2 regions of the Actibacterium sp. genome follow, and region 2 is predicted to be linked to the other one. Evidence: riboswitches for the same ligand, from Rfam matches in the RefSeq annotation. Region 2 holds a riboswitch; the other holds the start of a gene.

Region 1 (8,445 bases), on a different contig from region 2:
CGCTTGAGACCCCGCCCGTCACCGAAAGCCACAGCTTTACCGACGCCACTGCAGCCGTCGACCGGCTGTGCCAGCTTTATGACGAGGCAACCGGATTCTTGCGCGACCGGTTTCGTGAAACGATGCAGGGTGCGCCGCGCCGTGCCAGGTTTCGGGCCTATTATCCCGAAATCAGGATCGCCACGATCAGCTATGCGCATGTGGACAGCCGGCTGAGCTTTGGCCATGTGGCCGAACCGGGTGTCTATTCCACCACGATTACCCGGCCAGAACTGTTTCGACAGTATCTGGTTCAGCAGATCAGCCTGCTGATGTCCAGCCATGGCATCCCGGTCAGTATCGGCCCGTCATCCACCCCGGTGCCGGTGCATTTTGCCGTGACCAATGATCGTTCGATCACAGTTCCCCAGGATGGCGTGCTGGATTACCCGCTGCGCGATGTCTTTGATGTGCCGGATCTGTCCACCACCGACGATGATATCGTCAACGGTTTTGGCTATCGCTATGAGGACGGATCAGCACCGCTGGCGCCCTTTACGGCGCAACGTGTGGATTATTCGCTGGCGCGGCTGGCGCATTACACCGCCACCACGCCGGACCATTTCCAGAACCACGTGATGTTCACGAACTATCAGTTCTATGTCGCCGAATTCGAGGCCTATGCCCGCGCCGCCCTGCGTGACCCTGCCAGCGGCTATATCAGCCTTGTCGGGCCGGGGAATGTCGAAATCACCGATCCCGACGCGCCGCTGATACCACCGCCCGGGCTGCCACAGATGCCCAGTTATCACCTCAAGCGCGCGAATGGGGCCGGAATAACGCTGGTCAATATCGGCATCGGCCCGTCGAACGCGAAGACGGCCACCGACCATATCGCGGTTTTGCGGCCACATGCCTGGCTGATGGTGGGCCATTGCGCGGGGCTGCGCAACAGCCAGCGGCTGGGCGATTTCGTGCTGGCCCATGCTTATCTGCGCGAAGATCATGTTCTGGACGCCGATCTGCCGGTGTGGGTCCCGATCCCGGCGCTGGCGGAAATTCAGATCGCGCTGGAAGATGCCGTGGAAGAGGTCACCCAGTTGGAAGGCTATGACCTGAAGCGGATCATGCGCACCGGCACCGTGGCCACAATCGACAACCGCAACTGGGAACTGCGCGACCAATCCGGCCCTGTGCAGCGGCTGTCGCAATCGCGGGCCATCGCATTGGATATGGAAAGCGCCACGATCGCCGCCAATGGCTATCGATTCCGTGTGCCTTATGGCACGTTGCTATGTGTGTCGGACAAGCCGCTGCACGGCGAATTGAAGCTGCCCGGCATGGCGAGCGAGTTCTATCGCACGCAGGTGGCACGCCATCTGTTGATCGGGATCAAGGCGATGGAACTGCTGCGCGAGATGCCGTTGGAGCGGATTCACAGCCGAAAACTGCGCAGTTTCGATGAAACGGCCTTTCTCTGACGGATTTATCCGCAAAAAATGGCACAAAATGCGCTGAAAATCGCTGTAAGCTTCCACTAATTGTTGTGTGATGCCGCAATATCCCGTTAAATTGCGCGAATGAGCCCCATAGCAAGTGGGCCGGAACGAGGAGACGACATATGGCAAAACCGATGACCAAGACGCAGTTGGTTGCCGCCCTTGCAGACGAAATGGGCGCGGACAAGAAAACCGCTTCGGCCGCGCTTGACGCGATCACCGGGGTGATCACGAAAGAAGTGGCAGGCGGCGGTTCCGTCACTCTGCCCGGCGTTGGCAAGATCTATTGCCGCGAACGGCCCGAACGCATGGTGCGCAACCCCGCCACCGGCGAGCAGATCAAGAAAGAGTCCGACAAGGTTGTGAAAATGACCATCGCCAAGGCGCTGAAAGACAGCGTGAACGGCTAAGGACAGGGTCCGGCAACGGAGCCTTCTGGGGGTCGCCACTGGCGGCCCTTTTTCGTTGTCCCTAACCGATATGGCCCCGGTTTTCGCCAACCTGCCCACGATGCAGCAGCACATGGTCCAGCAGCACGCAGGCCATCATTGCCTCGGCCACGGGCACGGCGCGGATACCAACGCAGGGATCGTGGCGGCCCTTGGTGATGATTTCTGTATTTTCGCCCGATTTGGTGATCGTCTTGCGCGGTGTCAGGATCGACGAGGTCGGCTTCACCGCAAACCGCAGCACCACATCCTGGCCCGTGGAAATGCCGCCAAGAATACCGCCAGCATGGTTTGAGGAAAAAACCGGTCGCCCGTCATTTCCCATGGAAATTTCATCGGCATTGTCGACGCCGGTCAGCGCGGCGCTGGCCATGCCTTCGCCGATCTCGACGCCCTTGACCGCGTTGATCGACATCATCGCAGCGGCCAGATCGGTATCGAGCTTGGCATAGATCGGGGCGCCCAGGCCTGCAGGAAGGCCACGGGCCGTGACCTCGATCACGGCGCCCACGGAATTGCCGGATTTACGCAGATCATCCAGATAGGCCGCCCAATCCGCAGCCGCCACTGTATCGGGCACCCAAAAGGGATTAGTCTCTATTTCAGCCCAATCAAAGCGTGCGCGGTCAATCTTGTGCGGCCCCATCTGCACCATATAGCCCGTTATCCGCAAATCGGGCAGCATTGCCGCCAGCGCCGCCCGCGCCACCCCACCTGCCGCCACACGGGCCGCCGTTTCACGTGCCGATGAACGGCCGCCGCCACGATAGTCGCGTATCCCGTATTTCTGCCAATAGGTGATATCGGCATGACCGGGGCGAAATTTTTCGGCGATGTCCCCATAATCCTTTGACCGCTGATCGGTGTTTTCGATCATCAGCTGAATGGGCGTGCCGGTGGTCTGGCCCTGGAAGACGCCAGACAGGATGCGCACCTCGTCCGCCTCGCGGCGCTGGGTGGTGTATTTCGACTGGCCGGGTTTGCGGCGATCCAGCCACTGCTGAATCATGGCCTCATCCAATGCCACGCCCGGCGGGCATCCGTCGATGGTTGCGCCCAGTGCGGGCCCGTGGCTTTCGCCCCATGTGGTGACGCGAAACAGATGGCCGAATGTGTTGATGCTCATGACGCCGCGCTCCTTCTTGGGCCGGAATAGCGGCAGGCGCCCATTGCTGCAAGCCTGCCAGCGTGTTGCTGGCAAGCCTGGTGCCGTAATGGGGTTGGATTATTCGTCGGCCAGGCTTGCCAGAAAGGCATACAGATCCCTGGCGTCTTCTTCCTTGCGAACCTTGAAGGTCATCGGCGTTTTGGCGCCCGGATCATTTGTGACCTCTTTCAGGAAACCCAAGGGGTCCTGGATATAGGCCACGAAGTTTTCTTCGGTCCAGACCAGCCCTGACTCTGCCGCGGCTTTCATGGATTTGGAATAGTTAAAGCCTTCGACGCTGCCCGCCGCGCGACCGGCGACACCGTACAGGTTCGGCCCGGTCCTGCCCGCCTTGCCAGCCAGAGTTTCACCAGCGGCATTTGTCACGACATGGCAGGCGATACATTGGCGAAAGGCTTTTTCGCCCGCCTCGGCATTACCGGTTGCGCCGTGTTCGTCGGCAATAGCGGGTGCCGCCAGCACAAGACAAGCAGCGGTAAGGATAGGTCTGAACATGTTTCGACTCCTCGATTTGTTTGAGCCAACCATAGGGCTGGCAGTTGGCGGGTCAATCAGGTCGGCTCTGTTTGCGACACTGTGCCACCGCTGTCGGCATGCAGTTCGCGGATTGCCGCGTATTGCGACAGGAAAACCCGGCCTGTCAGGTCCGACATGAAATGAGTGCGCTGCAGCTTGTCCATCACGGGGCCTTTGACCTCGGACAGGTGCAGCTTGATATTCATGTCAGACAAGCGGTGATTTATGGCCTCGAGCGATTCAAGGGCGGATGTGTCGATTTCATTCACCGCCGAACACATCAGCACCACATGCTTCAGACGCTTGTCGCCAACGACACGATCATAAAGGTAATCCTCCAGAAATCGCGCATTGGCGAAATACAGGTTCTCATCCACCCGGATTGTCAGAATTTCGGGGTGCGTTTCGACCTTGTGCCGCTTGATATTGCGAAAATGTTCGGTGCCCGGCACGCGACCCACCTCGGCGATGTGCGGGCGCGAGGTGCGATAGAGAAACAGAAAGATCGACAGGCCAACACCGGCTGAAATGCCGATTTCCACACCAAAGCCCAGTGTCAGCAGAATGGTGGCCGCCACGGCGGCGAAATCAGCGCGCGAATAGTTCCAGGTGGTGCGCAGGATGCTGAAATCGACCAGTGACAATACCGCGACGATAATCGTGGCCGCCAGTGTGGCCTTTGGCAGAAAATACAACAGCGGGGTCAGCGCGATCGTCGCCAGGGCAATTCCGATCGCCGTGAATGCCCCCGCAGCGGGCGTTTCGGCCCCGGCGTCGTAATTCACAACCGAACGCGCAAATCCCCCGGTAACCGGATAGCCGCCGGTTACGGCTGCGGCGATGTTCGACGCACCAAGGCCGATCAGCTCTTGGTCGGGAATTATGCGTTGGCGTTTCTTCGCGGCCAGCGTCTGTGCGACCGATACCGATTCAACGAAACCTATGATCGAAATCAGAACCGCAGATCCGATCAGGCTGGTCCAGATATCCGCGTTGAAGCTGGGTATGGTCAGGGGGGGCAGGCCCTGCGGAACGGTTCCCACGATCGCCACGCCGTATTTCGACAGCCCCAAAGCCCAAGAGAAAAACGTCGTCACCGCCACGGCTGCAACCGGGCCGGCCTTGGCCATAATATCGGCCATGCGCGGCGTCAGCCCCCGTTTCAGCAGTAACGGCTTGAGCCCCTTGCGCACCCAGAACAGAAAGGCCGTGGCCCCAACCCCGATGATGAGCGTGGGAATATTTACATCGCTTAGATGCAATAACAGAGACTGTATCAGCTGAAAAAGGTTTTCACCGTCGGCCTTGATGCCCAAAATGCCCTTCAACTGGCTGGTCGCGATGATGATTCCGGACGCGGTGATAAAACCTGCAATCACGGGATGAGACAGGAAATTGGCCATGAAACCCAGCCGGAACAGCCCCATTGCCAGCAGGAACAGGCCCGACAGAAACGCCAGCACGATGGCCGCCGCCGCATAGTCAGCTGTGCCTGGAAGAGCCAGCTTGCCAACCGCCGCCGCTGTCATCAACGATACAACTGCAACCGGCCCTACGGCCAGCGCGCGCGAGGTGCCGAAAACCGCATAGGCCACCAGCGGCAGAATGGACGCATACAGGCCCATTTCAGGCGGCAATCCGGCCAGCAAGGCATAGGCCAGCGATTGCGGAATCAGCATGATGGTGACGATGATTGCCGCCACCAGATCGTTGGTCAAAGCATCGCGCGAATAGGTTCGGCCCCAATCAAGTATCGGCAGGTAAAGTATCAGGGCTTTCATCGCGACGCCTTTCATATTCACTTATTAATATGTGATTAAGGCCGTATGGCACGAAATACAAGTGGCTGCGCATCGGGATCGGTCGCCCTTGTGATGGTCCAGCGGCTGATCTAAGGTCAGCCTCACCTGGGGGTGCCCCGCAAGGGCTGAGACGCATTCGCGAACCCGTTGAACCTGAACCGGCTAGAACCGGCGGAGGGAAGGTGCTGGACATTCTCCATATCCTGCCCCCGCATGTAATGTAAGGATGACCAATGCGATATCCGATACTTGCTGCGGCGATGATCTGTGCGCCGATGGCGCAGGCCCAGGCGCCCGTGCTGACCGTGTATACCTATGACAGTTTCGCCAGTGAATGGGGGCCAGGCCCGCAGATCGAACAGGCATTCGAGGCCAGGTGCGGCTGCGACGTGCAATTTGTGACGGCGGGCGATGGTGCGGCGCTGTTGTCACGCCTGCGGCTGGAAGGAACCCGCACCCGCGCCGATGTGGTTGTCGGGTTGGATACCAGCCTGACCGCGATGGCCCGCGCCACAGGACTGTTTGCGCCTCATGGATTGGTGGATGTGGCTCTGTCCTTGCCCAATCCGTGGTCAGATGACGTTTTCGTGCCGTTCGACTGGGGATATTTCGCCTTTGTCTATGACAGGACCAAGCTGACGGATGTGCCCGACAGTTTCACAGCATTGGCCGCAGCGCCGGATGACCTGAAGATCGTAATTCAGGATCCCCGGTCATCGACCCCCGGCCTGGGGCTGCTGATGTGGGTCAAGGCCGCGTATGGCGACCGCGCCGCCGACATCTGGGAAGGGCTTGCACCGCATATCATCACCGTGACGCCGGGCTGGACCGAAGCCTATGGCATGTTCCTGGATGGCGAGGCCGATATGGTGCTGTCATATACCACATCGCCAGCCTATCATGTCATCGTCGAGGGTGATGATACAAAGGCCGCCGCCACATTTAGCGAGGGCCATTATATGCAGATCGAGGTTGCTGCACGTATTGCGGGAACAGATCAGCCGGAGCTGGCGCAATCCTTTCTGGATTTCATGCGATCAGATGCCGCGCAGGCGCTGATCCCGACAACCAACTGGATGTATCCCGCGACCATCCCGGCCGGGGGTCTGCCCGAAGGATTTTCAGCACCATTCGGGCCGGAACAGTCGCTGTTATTACCGGAAGATCAGGCAAACGCCCTTCGGGATCAGGCCGTGGAAGAATGGCGCAACGCCCTGTCGAAATAGGCCGGTTCACCCTGGTCGGGGCGGCGATGGCCGTCCTGGTTCTGGGGGTGCTGGCCACAACGCTGGCCGCATTGTTCTGGCGGGCGGATCGGGCCGCCACGCTGGGGCCAGGCGATTGGGCCACGATACGCTTTACACTGGTTCAGGCACTGACTTCGGCGGCGCTGTCTGTATTGCTTGCCATACCCGTAGCGCGGGCATTGGCGCGGCGCCGCTTTGCGGGGCGTGGGGTGCTGATCACGCTGTTGGGTGCGCCGTTCATCTTGCCTGTCATCGTTGCAATATTGGGATTGCTGGCGGTATTCGGGCGTAACGGCCTGTTGAACGCGGCATTGGGGTCTTGGGGACCTGTATCGATTTTCGGATTGCAAGGTGTGGTTCTGGCGAATGTGTTCTTCAACCTGCCGCTGGCCACACGGTTGATCCTGCAGGGCTGGCAAGCGATCCCCGGTGAACATTTCCGCCTGGCTGCCGCGCTGGGTTTTCGCGTTGGCGATATCAACAGATGGCTTGAACGCCCCATGCTGCGCGCCGTGGTTCCCGGGGCGTTTCTGGTGATCTTCGGCCTGTGTTTGACCAGTTTCGCCGTCGCGCTGACACTGGGGGGCGGGCCTGCGGCGACCACCGTCGAACTGGCGATCTATCAGGCGTTTACCTTCGAGTTCAATCTGGGGCGGGCAGCGATTCTGGCCCTTGTGCAATTTGGATTGACCGGCATCGCGGCGATTGCCGTCTTTCGGTTCGGCCCGCCGAACCTGTCGCAGGCTGGCTTCGATCGGCCGCAATTGCGCTGGGACACCCGCCACTGGCCTTTGCGCATGGCCGATGCCCTGTGGGTGGGTGTCGCGGCGATATTCCTGCTGCTGCCCCTTTCGATGGTCATTTTTACTGGAACAGAGACTGTTTTCAGGCTGCCAGCCTCGATATATCTGGCGGCGTTGCGGTCCATTATGGTGGCATTGGCCTCGACGGCCGTCACTGTTTTACTGGCGGTATTGATTGCACATGCCGCGGCCAGGCTGCGCCATCGCGCAGCCGCGGGCATGATCGAGGCCGCTGGGGTTCTTGCCATCGCCGCGTCACCTCTGGTGATCGGAACCGGGTTGTTCATATTGATCTTTCCGCTGGTTGATCCTGCCCGGCTGGCCCTGCCCGTGACGGCCGGCGTCAATGCGATCATGAGCCTGCCATTTGCCTTGCGGGCCCTCATCCCGGCCATGCGCGATGCAGAGCGTGACTTTGGCCGCCTGGCCGACAGCCTTGGCCTGACCGGCCTGACCCGGCTTCGGGTCGTGTTTCTGGCCCGTTTGCAACGCCCGTTAGGGTTTTCCGCAGGCTTGGCCGCGGCCCTTTCGATGGGGGATCTGGGCGTGATCACGCTGTTCTCGGCCACGGATCAGGCGACACTGCCATTGCAGATGTATCGGTTGATGGGGGCCTATCGGATGGACCTGGCGGCGGGCGCCGCGCTGTTGCTGCTGGCGCTCAGCCTGGGGCTGTTCTGGCTGTTCGATCGCGGGGGACGGATGAATGCTGACATTTGAACAGGTTATGCTGCGACAGGGCGATTTCACCTTGCGCGCCGATTTCACGATCCCCGCCGGGGAAACGACCGCGATCATCGGCCCGTCGGGGGCCGGCAAGTCAACCCTGCTGGATCTTGTGGCAGGTTTCCTGCGCCCCGATAGTGGCCGCATTCTGTGGCAGGGGCGCGATATCACGCAGGATAGCCCGGCACGGCGCCCTGCAAGTATCCTGTTTCAGGATAACAACCTGTTCCCGCATCTGAGCGTACTGCAAAATGTG
Region 2 (8,445 bases):
TTTACACCCAAATCCTTGGAAGCCTGGAATTCACCGCGGACAGCCGGATTGGCCGCCCCCTTGGCAGCCTCGACCGCCCCCGTCCGAGGCTGGCAGAGGCCTGGCGCTCGGGTCGCAGCCTGCGCAATGTGGTGCTGTCGACCAAGGCCGCCCAGGCCCTTGCCCACCATCTGTCTGGCAGCGACCTGCCACAGACCGATGCGGCCCTGGCACAGGTTCTGGCGGCGGCCGATAACATCACGGACCCCGCGTTTCAGGATGTCGGCGATCCGCAGGGCCGGTTTCACGCCGAGGTGCTGCAACAGGCTGTGCGCGCGATGCGTCGCGCGATCGAAACCGAAATCGGCGCGGTCCTTGGCATTGCACCGGGTTTCAATTCACAGGACGGAGACTGAACCATGACCACGCGCCGCGCCTTTCTGACAAGCCTTCTTGCCGCCGGAACCGCACCGGCACTTGGCTGGGCCGCAGCAGGCAATCCCGCCTTTCTGGCTGCCGCGAAAGAACCCGATGGCCGCTTTGCCCTGTTCGGGCTGGGCCTGGACGGCTCGCGGATCTTTCGCGTGGCGCTGCCTGCGCGGGGCCATGCCGGTGCGGGCCACCCGCAGCGGGCCGAGGCTGTCGTATTCGCCCGGCGTCCGGGCAGTTTTGCCCTGGTCATTGACTGCGCAACCGGCAATGTCCGGCACCCGCTGACCCCGCCTGCCGGGCGGCAGTTCAATGGCCATGGCGTCTTTGACGAAACCGGCGCGCGCCTGTTCACATCCGAACAGCGTGCCGATACCAGCGAAGGTGTGATCGGCGTTTGGAAATCCTCGGCCACCGCCTATGCCCGCATCGGCGAAATGCCGACCCACGGCATCGGTCCGCATGATCTGCGCCTGATGCCCGATGGCCGCACCCTGATCGTGGCCAATGGCGGCATTGCCACCGACCCGACCGACCGGACCAAGCTGAACATCGACAGCATGCAGCCCAATCTGACCTATCTGGACATTGCCGGAACCCTGCGCGAACAGGTCTTGCTTGGCCCCGATCTGCGGCAGAATTCGATCCGCCACCTGGCCATTCGCGACGATGGTCTGGTGGCCTTTGCGATGCAATGGGAGGGCCAGCCGGGCGCGGCCACGCCGCTGCTTGGCCTGCACCGGCCCGGTGCGGCGGCGCTGCTGGCCCCTGCCCCGCTGGCGGATGAACTGGCAATGCAGGGCTATGCCGGCAGCATCGCCTTCAGCGGCGACGGCACCGAGGTCGCGATCACCTCGCCGCGCGGCGGCAGGGTCCACAGGTTTTCCGGTGACGGTGAATTTCTAGGCGCGGTGTCGCGCAGCGACGTGTGTGGCCTTGCCCCGCATCGACAGGGGTTTCTGGCCAGTGACGGGCTGGGCGGGCTGATCGCCATATGCGCCGATCGCCAAAACCCGCTGGCCCGCTGGGGCTGTGCATGGGACAATCATGTCGTCACCTTGGCGGCCTGATCCGCCGCGTCTGATCCGGACCGGCACAACGCCCGGTGATCGTCCGCTTCTGCGATGGGGCGCTTTGGTGCCCAGGTATTGCTGACGCCCCCTTGCGGATCGCCCGTTTCGGTATTAGCCTGCATGGACTTACTCGTTGGGGTGCCCCGGAACGCCGGGGCTGAGAGGCGCGAGCCAACCCATCGAACCTGATCCGGTTAAGACCGGCGGAGGGAACGGGTAGCTTGTGCAGGCGCGGCAGCATTCTGCCAACCAAAAGCCCCCCTCCCATCCGTCGGTCGATATGGGGGCGACGTGACAGCAATTGCATTGACCATTGCAGGCTCTGACAGCGGGGGTGGCGCCGGGATTCAGGCGGATCTCAAGACATTCTCGGCGCTTGGGGTCTATGGCGCCAGCGTCCTGACTGCCGTGACAGCCCAGAACACCCGTGCCGTGACGGCGGTTGAGACGCTTTCGCCCGCCATCGTGCGGGCACAGATCGAAACGGTCTTTGACGATCTGGCCGTGCGGGCCGTCAAGATCGGCATGCTGGGCGATCCGGCAGTGATCCGCGTGGTGGCCGACGGGTTGCGCGGGCGGGGCCTGCCGGTGGTGCTGGACCCTGTCATGGTGGCAAAATCCGGCGACCGGCTTCTTGCGGCCGAGGCCATCGCGGCGCTGCGGTCGGAACTGCTGCCGCTGGCCACGGTGCTGACCCCGAACCTGCCCGAGGCGGGCGAGCTGCTGGCCACAGGCCCGGCCGGTGATCCTGCCGGGCGCACCGTGCAAGGCCGGGCGCTGCTGGCGCTTGGGCCCGAATGGGTGCTTATGAAGGGGGGCCATGCCGAAGGCCAAGTCTGCACCGATCTGCTGCTGGGGCCGAAGGATCACAGCCTTACGGCCCCGCGGATCGTCACCCGCAATACGCATGGCACGGGCTGCACGCTGTCGGCCGCCATCGCGGCGGGTCTGGCGCAGGGCATGGATGTGCCCCAGGCCGTGACCCGTGCGCATGGTTATCTGCAAGGGGCCATCGCCGCCGCCGACACGCTGCATATCGGGTCGGGCCACGGGCCGGTGCATCACTTTCATGCGCTTTGGGCGGCAAAATCATGAACATGGTTCAAATCCTTGGCGCGGGCGTGATGGGGCTGGTCATCGCCACGGAACTGAGCGCGCGCGGGCACGCGGTCGAACTGGTCGATCCCGAACCCGCCCCCGGCCCCCATGCCTGTTCGTGGTGGGCAGGCGGCATGCTGGCCCCCTATTGTGAAGGCGAATCCGCTGAAGAACCGGTTGAACGCCACGGGCAGGCCGCCATCGACTGGTGGGATCGCCATACCGGCACAGCCAGCCGTAACGGCACCCTTGTTCTGACGCAATCGCGGGATCGGGGCGAACTGGCCCGCTTTGCCCGCCGCAGCCGGGGACACCAGATGGTTGATGCCACTGGCATCGCGGCGCTGGAACCGGACCTGGCTGGCCGCTTCACCAGCGGGCTTTTCTATGCTGACGAGGCGCATATAGCACCGCGCCAGGCCCTGAACGAATTGCGCCGCCGGTTGCTGGCAAAGGGGGTGGTCTTTCATGCCGCGCCCCCTGCAACCGCCCTCGATCTGGTGATTGATGCACGCGGCCTGGCCGCCCGTGATCAGCTGGCCGATCTGCGCGGCGTGCGCGGCGAAATGCTGGTGCTGCGCTGTCCCGATATCACCCTGTCGCGGCCGGTGCGCCTGCTGCATCCGCGCATTCCGCTTTACATCGTGCCGCGCGGCGACGGGGTTTTCATGCTGGGGGCCACCATGATCGAAAGCGACCGGCGCGGGGTTGTCACCGCGCGCGCGGTTCTGGAACTGTTATCGGCCGCCTATGCCCTGCACCCCGCCTTTGCCGAGGCCGAGATACTGGAAACCGGCGCGGATGCCCGGCCGGCCTTTCCCGACAATCTGCCCAGATTGCGGCGGCGTGGTTCCACGCTTTATGCCAACGGGCTTTATCGTCACGGCTTTCTTTTGGCGCCCGCGGTTGCCACCATGGCCGCCGATCATCTGGAAACAGGCGCCACCCCCGAATTCATGGACGAGGTTCAGATATGAACATCACGCTTAATGGTCAGCCGCAAAACACCGATGCCGCCACCCTTTCCGATCTGCTGGTGGAATGCGGTTTCGGGCCAAAGGTCGCCACCGCGCGCAACGGCGATTTCGTGCCCGCCGGTCTTCGCGCGGCAACGCAGATACTGGATGGCGACCGGATCGAGGTCGTCGCCCCCATGCAGGGGGGCTGAGACATGCCGGTTTTTTATGGAGCCCGGGTCGACAGCGCGCTGATGCTGGGAACCGCGCAATATCCGTCACCCGCCATTCTGGCCGATGCGTTTCGCGCGTCCGGTGCCGGCATCGCCACGGTGTCGCTTCGGCGTGAACAGGGCGGCGGGCAGGCATTCTGGGATATTGTTGGCGGGCTTGGCATCCGCATCCTGCCCAATACGGCGGGCTGCCATACGGTGAAAGAGGCCGTCACCACCGCCCATATGGCGCGCGAGCTGTTCGACACGCGCTGGATCAAGCTTGAGGTGATCGGCGACACCGACACGCTGCAACCCGATGTCTTCGCCTTGGTCGAGGCCGCGCGGATCCTGACCGATGACGGGTTTGAGGTCTTTCCCTATTGCACCGAGGATCTGACCGTTTGCGGGCGATTGCTGGATGCGGGCTGTCAGGTGCTGATGCCATGGGGCGCACCGATCGGATCGGGGCTGGGGATCAACAACGCCTATGGCCTGCGGTCCCTGCGCGCGCATTTTGCCGATGTGCCCCTTGTGGTTGATGCCGGGATCGGCCGCCCGTCGCATGCCGCGCAGGCGATGGAAATGGGATATGACGCAGTGCTGTTGAACACGGCGGTGGCCAAGGCGGGCGATCCCGTTGCCATGGCCCGTGCGATGGCGCTGGCCGTCCAGGCCGGGCGCGCGGCCTTTCTGGCCGATCCGATAGATCCGCGTGACATGGCCGCCCCTTCGACCCCTGTTATCGGAAAGGCGTTTCTGGAATGACGTTGCCGCGCTTCTATCCGATTTTCGACAATGCCGACTGGCTGGACCGGATGCTGCCGCTTGGGGTGAAACTGGTGCAGCTTCGGATCAAGGACAGCACAGCCCCCCGGATCCGCGCCGAGATCCACCGCGCCCGCGATCTGTGCCGCGCGGCGGGGGCGGTTCTGGTCGTGAATGATCACTGGCGCATCGCCATCGACGAAGGCTGCGAATGGATTCACCTGGGGCAAGAAGATCTGGACACCGCCGATCTGCCCGCGATCCGCACCGCGGGGCTGAAGATCGGTATCTCGACCCATGACGCGGCCGAACTGGCGCGGGCAATGGCATTGCGCCCCGATTATGTCGCGCTGGGGCCGGTCTGGCCGACGATCCTGAAGAAAATGAAATGGCACCAGCAGGGGGTTGAAAAGCTGACCGACTGGAAAGCCCTGATCGGCGATACGCCCCTGATCGCCATCGGCGGTCTGACCCCTGCGCGCGCGGCGCCAGCCTTTGCCGCCAGGGCGGATGTGGTTTCGGTCGTAACCGACATCACCCTGAACCCTGACCCCGAGGCGCGCGTGCGCGACTGGCTGCGGGTGACGGCATGATCCGCTATGACCGCCAGACCATCCTGCCCCAGATCGGCGCCGACGGGCAGGCGCGGATCGGGACGGCGCATGTGCTGGTCGTGGGCGCGGGCGGGCTGGGCGTGCCGGTGGTGCAATATCTGGCCGGTGCTGGTGTGGGGCGGATGACGCTGATCGACCCCGACCGGGCCGAAGAAACGAACCTGCACCGCCAGCCGATCTATGGGCCCGCCCTTGGCCAGCCCAAGGCCGTGGCCGCCGCCGCCTTTGCGCATGGGCTGAACCCGCAGGTGCAGGTTTTCCCGCAGGTTGCCTGGCTTACGCCCGAAAACGCGCCCGCGCTGGTGGAAGGGGCCGATCTGGTGCTGGACTGCGCCGACAGTTTCGCTGTCAGCTATACCCTCTCCGATATTTGTCTGGCCCGGCGAAAGCCGTTCATTTCGGCCTCGGTTCTTGGTCTGTCGGGCTATGTCGGCGGGTTTTGCGGCGGTGCGCCATCGTTGCGGGCGGTCTTTCCCGACCTGCCCGACACGCTGGCCACCTGCGCCACGGCCGGGGTGCTGGGGCCGGTTGTGGGCATGTTCGGGCTTTTACAGGCGCAGATGGCGTTGGCGGTGCTGATCGGGCTGGAACCGTCGCCGCTGGGCCAGCTTGTGCAATATGACATGTCAGGGTTTCGGATGGCTTCGATCCGCTTTGACACCGCCCCAGAGCCGGACCAGCCCCCGCACCGTTTCATTGCAAAGGCAGACCTGCGCGCAAGCGATTTCGTGGTCGATTTGCGCGATACGCAAGAGGCCCCCGAACCCGCCGCCCCCCATGCCAAACGCCTTGCCGAAGATGTCTTCGGCCCGTCCGGCCCCTGCCCCGCACCGGGCCAGCGGGCCGTTTTCGCCTGCCGCTCTGGGCTGCGTGCCTGGCGCGCGGCTGATCGCCTGCGCCCCCATTGGGGGGGCGAGATCGTCCTTTTAGCCGACACACCCCCTGTTCAAGGAGACAAGACCACATGAAACACACCCGCTTTGTGGCCGCGCTTGCGGTCGGGATGGCCCTTGCCTTGCCCGCCATGGCGCAGGACAAGCTGACCCTGATCCTGGACTGGTATGTGAACCCCGATCACGCGCCGATCATTCTGGCGCAGGAAAAGGGGTTCTTCACAGAACAGGGGCTTGACGTCGAAGTGGTCGCCCCCGCCGATCCGACCGAACCCCCAAAACTGGTGGCCGCGGGCCGTGCCGATCTGGCTGTCAGCTATCAGCCGCAACTGCATCTTCAGGTGCATGAGGGCCTGCCATTGATGCGTGTGGGCACGCTGATCGCCACACCGCTCAACTGTCTGATGGTCGATGCCGATGGCCCGGTCCAAAGTCTTGTCGATCTGAAGGGCCGCAAGGTGGGCTATTCCGTTTCCGGCATCGAAGAGGCGATGATGGCGGCCATGCTGGCCAAGGCGGGGCTGTCCATTGATGATGTCGAAATGATCAACGTGAACTGGTCGCTTACGCCGTCTTTGCTGACGGGTCAGGTGGATGCGGTGATCGGGGCCTTTCGCAACTTTGAGCTGACACAGATGCGGCTGGCCGGGGCCAATGGCCGGTGTTTCTATCCCGAGGAGGAAGGCCTGCCCAGCTATGACGAACTGATCTTCGTGGCCAATTCCGACACGCTGGACCGCGACAAGATCGCCCGCTTTCTGGCCGCGATCGAACGCGCCACGGAATACATGCTCAACCATCCCGACGCGGCCTTTGCCACATTCGCGGCCTCTGGCCCGGATCTGTCGGATGAGCTGAACAGCCGTGCATGGATCGACACCCTGCCGCGTTTTGCCCACAGCCCGGCCGCGCTGGACCATGGCCGTTATGCCCGGTTTGAAACCTTCCTGTTCAAGGCCGGTCTGACAGAAGGTATCCTGCCGGTGTCAGATCTGGCGATTGATCCAGGGGCGGTGGAATGAGCACGACCGCCCACCACCCTGGGCCGCGGCGAAAGGCATGACACTGCCGGTGATCCTGTCCGGGCAGGTGCGGTTCGGCGGGCGGGTTCTGGTTCCTCCGATCCGGCTGGCGCTGGAACCAGGCCGGTGGACATCCATCTTGGGGCCATCCGGCGTGGGCAAGACCACCCTTTTGCGCCTGATCGCGGATCTGCCGATCGGCGGCACGTTCGAAGGCCGGCTCGAGAACCCCCTGCCTGTCGCGCTGATGGCGCAGGATCCGGGGCTTTTGCCTTGGCTGACGGTTCGGCAGAACGCGGCACTGGGGGCGCGGCTGCGCGGCCAGACGGCCGACCCCCTGCGCCTGGACAGTATTCTGGAACGGGTGGGCCTGTCTAATCATGCCGGGAAGTACCCGCCCGCACTGTCAGGCGGGCAACGGCAACGGGTGGCCCTGGCCCGAACCTTGATGGAGGATCGCCCGCTTGTGCTGCTGGACGAGCCATTCTCGGCGCTGGATGTGCGTATGCGGCTGGCGATGCAGGATCTGACGGCCGGCCTTTTGGGGGGGCGCACGGTGTTGATGGTCACCCATGACCCTGCAGAAGCTGCACGCCTGTCGCACCGTATCCACCTGCTGTCAGAAGATGGGCTGGTCGAAGAACGCGCCCCCGACACGCCGACGCCACGATTGCCCTCGGACCCTGCGGTGCTGGGTTGTCAGGGCGCGCTTTTGACCCGGCTGCTGTCCCGGGTGGCACAATGACCCTGCGGCGAACCTGCACCGTGCTGGCCATAGTCGCGGGCGGCCTGCTGCTGTGGCAGGGGCTGATCCTGGTAACCGGATTGCCGCCCTTCCTGTTGCCCGGCCCCCGGGCCGTCGCCGAGGCCCTGCTGACCCATAACGCGATCCTTGCACGGGCCACACTGCGCACCCTGACCGAGATTCTGGCCGGGTTCGCCCTTGGCGCCGGGGTCGGCGCGACCCTGGCGGTGATGATGGCCGCCCGCCCTAGGCTGGCCGCTGCGTTGCGCCCGGTTTTGTTGTTTTCGCAGGTGATCCCGATTTTCGCGCTGGCGCCGATCCTGACGCTGTGGCTGGGCTATGGCATTGCGCCCAAGATCGTGGTCGCCGCCCTGATCGGATTTTTCCCCGTCGCCTCGGCTTTTCTTGACGGGTTGGAGCGCACATCGCTCGCCTGTCTGGATCTGGCCCGAACGATGGGCGCCAACCGCTGGCGTGAAATGTGGCACATCCGCATTCCGATGGCGTTGCCGATGCTGGGAAGCGGGATGAAACTGGCCGCCGTCTATACGCCTGTGGGCGCCGTGATCGGCGAATGGGTTGGCGGATCCGAAGGCCTTGGGGCGGTGATGATCCATGCCAATGGCCGCATGCGAATTGATCTGACCTTTGCCGCG

The links. A riboswitch is a leader RNA that binds a small molecule or an ion and turns the genes downstream of it on or off. The one in region 2 is predicted to bind thiamine pyrophosphate.
Positions count from the first base shown of each region.
Region 1: it holds a riboswitch for thiamine pyrophosphate, as region 2 does, so the genes downstream of both, thiB (thiamine ABC transporter substrate binding subunit) here and thiD (bifunctional hydroxymethylpyrimidine kinase/phosphomethylpyrimidine kinase) in region 2, are expected to answer to the same signal.

Region 1 covers NZ_JBSRVX010000013.1:18,774-27,218, reverse strand. Annotated here, with positions in the region: gene ACTCHC_RS02425 (AMP nucleosidase) at 1-1,460, shown strand, start outside; gene ACTCHC_RS02420 (HU family DNA-binding protein) at 1,601-1,888, shown strand; gene aroC (chorismate synthase) at 1,950-3,053, opposite strand; gene ACTCHC_RS02410 (c-type cytochrome) at 3,153-3,590, opposite strand; gene ACTCHC_RS02405 (SulP family inorganic anion transporter) at 3,647-5,392, opposite strand; TPP riboswitch at 5,511-5,610, shown strand; gene thiB (thiamine ABC transporter substrate binding subunit) at 5,647-6,639, shown strand; gene ACTCHC_RS02395 (ABC transporter permease family protein) at 6,615-8,183, shown strand; gene ACTCHC_RS02390 (thiamine ABC transporter ATP-binding protein) at 8,170-8,445, shown strand, end outside.
Region 2 covers NZ_JBSRVX010000050.1:71,301-79,745, forward strand. Annotated here, with positions in the region: gene ACTCHC_RS10670 (imelysin family protein) at 1-395, shown strand, start outside; gene ACTCHC_RS10675 (DUF1513 domain-containing protein) at 399-1,478, shown strand; TPP riboswitch at 1,606-1,710, shown strand; gene thiD (bifunctional hydroxymethylpyrimidine kinase/phosphomethylpyrimidine kinase) at 1,773-2,576, shown strand; gene ACTCHC_RS10685 (FAD-dependent oxidoreductase) at 2,573-3,556, shown strand; gene thiS (sulfur carrier protein ThiS) at 3,553-3,747, shown strand; gene ACTCHC_RS10695 (thiazole synthase) at 3,751-4,515, shown strand; gene ACTCHC_RS10700 (thiamine phosphate synthase) at 4,512-5,108, shown strand; gene ACTCHC_RS10705 (HesA/MoeB/ThiF family protein) at 5,105-6,097, shown strand; gene ACTCHC_RS10710 (ABC transporter substrate-binding protein) at 6,094-7,044, shown strand; gene ACTCHC_RS10715 (ABC transporter ATP-binding protein) at 7,082-7,789, shown strand; gene ACTCHC_RS10720 (ABC transporter permease) at 7,786-8,445, shown strand, end outside.